Regions from separate parts of the Vibrio sp. R11-SG3-ISO9 genome, predicted to be linked through region 3. Evidence: riboswitches for the same ligand, from Rfam matches in the RefSeq annotation. Region 3 holds a riboswitch; each other region holds the start of a gene.
What was found. Region 3 has a riboswitch for thiamine pyrophosphate ahead of thiD (bifunctional hydroxymethylpyrimidine kinase/phosphomethylpyrimidine kinase). Riboswitches for the same ligand answer to the same signal wherever they lie in the genome.

Region 1 (2,263 bases), on a different contig from region 3:
ATTAAAAAGTCAGGGCGTTTTGCCACTCACGAATCCATGGCTTACGCTTCTCAGCCACTTCTTCAGAAGTAAAGCTCAGAGATTTCTTAGGCATCGTCAGTTGCTCAAAGCCTTTTGGTAGCTCGACATCCGTCACTGGGTACATCCAGTTGCCCGTTGGCATCGCCGATTGGAATTCGTCACTTAGAATGAATACCATAAACTCATCCGCTAGCTTCTCATTATCGCTGCCTTTCACTTTTGCTGCCACTTCCACTTGCGTGTAGTGACCTTCAGCAAAGTCAGCAGACGCGTACTTAGTGTCGCTTTCAGCGATGATGTGGTAAGCCGGTGAGGTCGTGTATGAAAGCACCATATCTGACTCGCCCTCAAGGAACATTGAGTAAGCCTCAGACCAGCCTTTGGTGACAGTAACGGTTTTCTTGGAAAGCTGTTTCCACGCTTGAGTTGCATCGTCGCCATAAACCGACTTCATCCACAACATCAGACCTTGGCCTGGTGTTGAAGTACGAGGATCTTGGTAAATCACCTTAAGATCATCACGCTGCTCAACCAACTCTTTCAAGCTCTTAGGTGGGTTTGATAGCTTTTCTGTGTTGTAGATAAATGAGAAGTAACCGAAATCATAAGGAACAAAGGTGCTGTCGTCCCAGCCATTAGGTAGCACAACAGAAGAAGTATCGACGTTGTGTTCAGATAGTAGGCCTGTTTTCTTAGCTTCCGCCATTAGGTTTTGGTCAAGACCAAGCACAACATCGGCTTTGCTATTGCCACCCTCTAGACGCAAGCGGTTAAGAATTGAAACACCGTCTTCCAGCGCAACAAAGTTCACGTCACAACCACATTTCTCTTCAAATGCTTTCTCGACAGCAGGACGCGGGCCCCAATCTGCAGCGAAAGAGTCATAGGTATAAACAGTTAGAGTATTATCGGACGCTAGTGCGGAAAAAGAAGCTACTGTAGTAACAGCAAGAGTGGTTAATGCAAATTTCACTGGACGCTCTCCATGGTCTGAGCGGCACAGGCTTGAGGGAGGACAATGGAAAAGTACTGCCTAACTCAATTCCTACGCCAGCATTATCTGGTTCAGGTTTACGGGTCCCAAGTTGACACTTGATCTCAGCCGCCATTCATAATTTGAATGTTTAGCTCCCCGATGAGTGAGCAGAATTGTAATTGTATTTTAACCAATAAGCTACAAAGTTCGCCTTAATGGCGCTGATCGTAGCCCCATCTTGGTACTAAACCCTGCTCAATACCTAGGTGGTCAAGAATACGAGCCACCATGAAATCGACAAGGTCATCGATCGATTTTGGCTGATGATAAAAACCAGGAGCTGCGGGCATGATGGTCACTCCCATAGTCGAGAGTTTGTGCATATTTTCCAAGTGTAGCGTCGAGAATGGCGTCTCTCGAACCACTAACAGCAGTTGGCCGCGCTCTTTCATGACAACATCCGCAGCGCGTTCAATCAAGTTATCTGACATACCGTGGGCAATTGATGCAACACTCCCTGCCGAGCATGGACAAACCACCATCTGCTTCGGTGCAGCAGAGCCTGACGCAACAGGAGAGAACCAATCGTCTTTACCACACACAACCAAACGCTCAGGGTCGCAATTTAGGTGTTTAACCAATGCTGCTTTGGCCGCATCGGGACCTGAAGGCAGTTTGAGATCATGTTCGGTTGCAAGCACCACTCTGGCGGCTGACGATATCAACAGGTACACCTGATAGTCAGCGGCGAGTAGGCACTCTAGTAAGCGCAAACCATATGGGGCACCAGAAGCGCCAGTGAATGCGAGGGTAATCGCTTTACTCTGTTTGGTCATGATCTCTTGTACTTCTTAAATCGATTAGAACGCGTGTATTTAACCTTTGGCCGCCAATCCATCAAGTAATTTCTGATGAATACCACCAAAACCACCATTGCTCATCACCAAAATTTGGTCACCAGATTGCGCTTGCTCAACAATACTTGCGACTAAGGCATCTAGGTTGTCACTGACAACAGCGGGCTGATGACAAGCGTCTGCGACATCTTTAACCGACCAATCGATGTTGTCTGGTTGGAATAAGAAAGTGCTGTCTGCTTGCTTCAATGAATCAGCAAGGGTTTCTTTGTGCACGCCTCGTTTCATCGTAGCAGAGCGAGGCTCTAACACTGCGATAATTTTGTTGTTGCCGACCTTATTACGTAAGCCACCCAAAGTTAGTTCAATTGCAGTTGGGTGATGCGCAAAATCGTCGTACACCGTTACT
Region 2 (2,263 bases), on a different contig from region 3:
TTACCGTACTTGAGCTGGATGGGAAAAAAGTCGAAGAGCCATTCCACACAGATACCGTTCTGCTTGGTAAGAATGGCAGTGCTAAGGCAGCGTTTGTTGCTGATAACCCAGGCCGTTGGATGTATCACTGCCATGTCATTGAACATATGAAGACCGGTTTGATGGGTTATATTGAAGTAAAGTGACTCCTGTAACTTTTTAATCTTAAAATTTATCCAAGTAATTTATTCACTAATTATCTCGAAAAAAAATCGAGTGAGGCTAGAATATCCTTAAGTCTTATGTGGGGGAATTATGGGTCAGTTTTCAATTTTGGGGTTTATCGCCATTGGCGGTGCATTTGGTGCGTGTTCTCGTTACCTAATATCTGAGTTGTGTGTCGTGCTACTAGGGCGTGGTTTTCCATACGGCACCCTGACGGTGAATGTCGTCGGTTCATTTATTATGGGTCTGCTGATCGCTGCATTCGAAAATGAGATGCTAGCAACTGAACCGTGGCGTCAGATCATTGGGTTAGGCTTTCTAGGTGCATTAACAACGTTCTCCACTTTCTCTATGGATAACGTGTTATTGATGCAGCAGGGCGCTTTTTTTAAGATGGGACTCAATGTTCTTTTGAATGTGGTATTGAGTATTTCGGCAGCCTGGATTGGCTTTCAGTTGCTAATTAAGAGTTAGTTTTCCAGATTCGTATTAAAATCACACAGGTCGGCTTGGTTTAACCAAGCCGATTTTATATACTGAATTCACTTGTCGGAGTGCCATAAGGCTGAGACCGTTCATTCGGGATCCGTTGAACCTGATCAGGTTAATACCTGCGAAGGGAACAAGAGAAGATATCCTTGCTGGAATTCTCTCTAGCAGACCTATCAATAAGCTAAGCAATAGACCGTTTTTACCTGCCTTAGGTATGTCTATGCTCAGCTCCTCTTGTCGCATCTTTCCGCCAAGCATTTTTATCCGAATTTATTATCTAGAATAACGAAGCAAGGAAAAATGCTATGTCGAATCGCAAGCAAGCGAGACTGGAAGCAAAACAGTTTATAGAAACTCTCTCGGTACAGCCGTACCCAAATTCAACCAAGGTTTACGTAGAAGGCTCTCGTGCCGATATTCGTGTCCCTATGCGCGAGATCTCTTTAGCCGATAGCCTAATAGGTGGCACCAAAGAGGCGCCAATCTTTGAGCCTAATGAGCCTATTCGCGTTTATGACACTTCGGGTGTGTACACGGACCCAGAGCACGAAATCGATCTTTATAATGGCTTACCGAAGCTGCGAGAGGGTTGGATTGAAGAACGAGCTGATACTGAACTACTTGATGATGTGAGTTCGGTTTACACCAAAGAACGCCTAGAAGATGAGACCTTAGATGAGCTTCGCTACGGCAATCTACCACGTATTCGACGTGCTAAAGATGGCCAGTGTGTAACTCAAATGCATTATGCTCGTCAGGGCATCATTACTCCAGAAATGGAATACATTGCTCTGCGTGAGAACATGGGCAGAGCTCAGTACCGTGATGAAGTATTAACTCAGCAACATCCAGGACAGAGCTTTGGGGCTAATCTGCCTAAAGACATCACTCCTGAATTCGTTCGTAAAGAGGTCGCTGAAGGCCGCGCAATTATTCCTTCCAATATTAATCACCCAGAATCTGAGCCAATGATTATTGGTCGAAACTTCCTGGTAAAGGTCAATGCAAACATCGGTAACTCTTCCGTGTCATCTTCTATTGAGGAAGAGGTTGAGAAGCTAGTATGGGCAACTCGCTGGGGTGGCGATACCGTAATGGATCTCTCTACTGGACGAAATATTCATGAGACGCGCGAATGGATACTGCGTAATAGCCCAGTGCCGATCGGTACGGTTCCTATGTATCAAGCACTAGAGAAGGTTAATGGTGTTGCTGAGAGTCTAAACTGGGAAGTGATGCGAGATACTCTGATTGAACAAGCTGAGCAGGGTGTTGACTACTTTACGATTCATGCTGGTTTATTACTTCGTTACGTACCTATGACTGCCAAGCGCGTAACGGGTATCGTCTCGCGAGGCGGTTCAATCATCGCTAAATGGTGCTTGGCTCATCATCAAGAAAGCTTCCTATACACCAACTTCAGAGAGATCTGTGAGATCTGTGCTAAGTACGATGTTGCTCTATCGCTAGGTGATGGCTTGCGTCCAGGTTCAGTTGCTGATGCTAATGATGAAGCTCAATTTGCTGAACTTCGCACGTTGGGTGAGCTGACCAAGATCGCTTGGGA
Region 3 (2,263 bases):
CCTATCGCAACCGCCCAGCAGATCGAGCGCATAACACCAATATTGACCAAATACAGAATGTGGTAAGCCACTCGAAAACCGATATGGAGAATTGCAAACAACTGCACGCTCTCGTTGACAGTATTCGTTGTTATGGCAAGAAGTATCGATGCTGAAAATACGATGAGAGACTCAAACGCATTTTGGTGCGCGGCAAGTGCACGAGCTCCAAACCCTTGCAATTTCGCCTGTTGATCACGTGGGTGATTGTTGTCGTAGCCACCCAGTTTGTTCATAGCGATAGCCACCGGGATTTTCGCTAGATAGGGAAGTAGGGCAGCTGCAATTAAGCAATAAATCAGAGTATTCAATCTACCGTCCTTGTATCGGGTATTCAGTCTTAAGTCAGATAAATCAGTGTGCGAAAGCTATAGTCTAGTCGGTTTGTAGGTTGTGTGTCTCAGTTAAACGGACTGCGACTGGTATCTGTGTTTTACGTAGAACCAAATCAAAGTAAAGCTCACCCCAAGCGAGACGAGTATTGTGAGTAGCGTTGGCAGTGTATTAGCCAGCGTCACTTCTGCTCCTAGGATGAAGTTCGTCGCCATCAACAGCAGCCCAGCGATTAAAAAGGATCTAACAGTCGACGTTACAACAAAACGAGTGAACCCTTGCTCACGCAGTTTAATCCATATATTGGCACTTCTAACTTCCATTCTATGTTCCCCGTTTAGTCATCAGTACATATCTTTACTTAACAAACACTTATACTCTAGGTGCAATGTATTATCAATTGTGTTTATAAAACGTTTTATAGATGTATAACTATGTTCAATGGTTTGGAGAGTTCAGCTCGCTTTACTTTGAAGCGTAATGCAGCCGTTAGGTTGGATAAACTATTTTGGACAATTTGCGGCGGTAGCACTCTCAATTGGATGTTTTTCAACCTCCAAAATCTGATGAAATTGTGGACGAAAACGCTTTCGTTCACGCTTTAGTAAATAATAATCTGCAAAATTATTACCTCACTCTCAAGAGTGCTGTTAGTATGGATGCAAATAGTCGGGGGGCAATTACACCGTGTTGTATTTGCTGAGATCGAATTTCGAGACCCGTTGAACCTGATTCAGTTAGTACTGGCGTAGGGAACTATTGATACTAAAACCTATGCGGTACCGATTTTCATTCCATCGATCCTTCGATCTCTGGTGCCTGCCATCTCGGTTTTAGTTCAGTTCTCCTACGTCTTTTAGATGGTAGGAGCGACCATGACACAGCATTCCAGCACGCAAATCGACACTCAGTCCATTTCTTCAAGCACTCCAATTGTGTTAACCATTGCGGGTTCAGACAGTGGCGGCGGCGCAGGTATTCAAGCCGATATCAAAGCCATGTCTGCGACCGGTAGTTTTGCGTGTTCAGTGATCACCGCAATCACGTCGCAAAATACACAAGGCGTTTCAGCCATCTTTCCAATTCCATTAGATCATGTTGCAAGCCAGCTTGATGCGGTATTCAGCGACCTGAATGTCGTTGCGGTCAAAGTCGGCATGTTGGCAGATTCAAACATCATCAAGGTTGTAGCGGATAAGATTAAGCAGTATCAACCCAAACATCTGGTTATTGACCCGGTAATGGTTGCGACCAGTGGTGACTTGTTGCTTGAGCAGTCAGCCATCAGCACCTTGAAAGAAGCACTTATTCCACTTGCCGACATCATTACACCAAACCTTCCAGAAGGCGCAGCACTGACAGGTAAACCTGTGCCAGAAAGCGAAGCCGACATGCAAGACATGGTTGAAGAGCTTCGAGCATTGGGCGCAAAATCGGTGCTGTTAAAAGGTGGCCATTTAGAGCAAGACGAAAACAGCAACGATCTACTGATTCTGCCAACCAACACTGCTCTTATCAGCGCAAAACGATTCCCAACCAAGAACACACACGGTACTGGCTGTACGCTCTCTTCGGCTATCGCCTCTTACCTTGCGCAAGGGAATGAGCTGACTCAATCCGTTGAGCTTGGTAAGCGCTATATTTCGGACGCGATTGCCCACGCAGATCAATTAAATGTCGGTCAAGGGCACGGACCTGTGAATCACTTCTACGCAGGTCATGCTGATGTCCGCTAAGCCTCTTGGCGTTGAAATCACCAGCGCGAGCATTCGTTATCTCGATAACCAACATCGGACGTTGCAAGGCCTGAGCTTAGCGATTCCTGCATCTCAATGGACCGTTTTATTGGGTAGAAGTGGCTGCGGGAAAACCACCATTTTACGTTATCTCG

Region 1: it holds a riboswitch for thiamine pyrophosphate, as region 3 does, so the genes downstream of both, thiB (thiamine ABC transporter substrate binding subunit) here and thiD (bifunctional hydroxymethylpyrimidine kinase/phosphomethylpyrimidine kinase) in region 3, are expected to answer to the same signal.
Region 2: it holds a riboswitch for thiamine pyrophosphate, as region 3 does, so the genes downstream of both, thiC (phosphomethylpyrimidine synthase ThiC) here and thiD (bifunctional hydroxymethylpyrimidine kinase/phosphomethylpyrimidine kinase) in region 3, are expected to answer to the same signal.

Annotation. Positions count from the first base shown of each region.
Region 1 is NZ_JCBDGU010000002.1:48,659-50,921, forward strand. Features, by position in the region: gene thiB (thiamine ABC transporter substrate binding subunit) at 2-994, opposite strand; TPP riboswitch at 1,047-1,166, opposite strand; gene AC6R05_RS00310 (flavin prenyltransferase UbiX) at 1,210-1,833, opposite strand; gene mpl (UDP-N-acetylmuramate:L-alanyl-gamma-D-glutamyl-meso-diaminopimelate ligase) at 1,873-2,263, opposite strand, start outside.
Region 2 is NZ_JCBDGU010000051.1:4,265-6,527, forward strand. Features, by position in the region: gene AC6R05_RS18935 (multicopper oxidase domain-containing protein) at 1-185, shown strand, start outside; gene crcB (fluoride efflux transporter CrcB) at 295-678, shown strand; TPP riboswitch at 745-843, shown strand; gene thiC (phosphomethylpyrimidine synthase ThiC) at 1,002-2,263, shown strand, end outside.
Region 3 is NZ_JCBDGU010000004.1:69,633-71,895, reverse strand. Features, by position in the region: gene AC6R05_RS01085 (MAPEG family protein) at 1-350, opposite strand, end outside; gene AC6R05_RS01080 (hypothetical protein) at 444-695, opposite strand; TPP riboswitch at 1,033-1,144, shown strand; gene thiD (bifunctional hydroxymethylpyrimidine kinase/phosphomethylpyrimidine kinase) at 1,248-2,108, shown strand; gene AC6R05_RS01070 (ABC transporter ATP-binding protein) at 2,098-2,263, shown strand, end outside.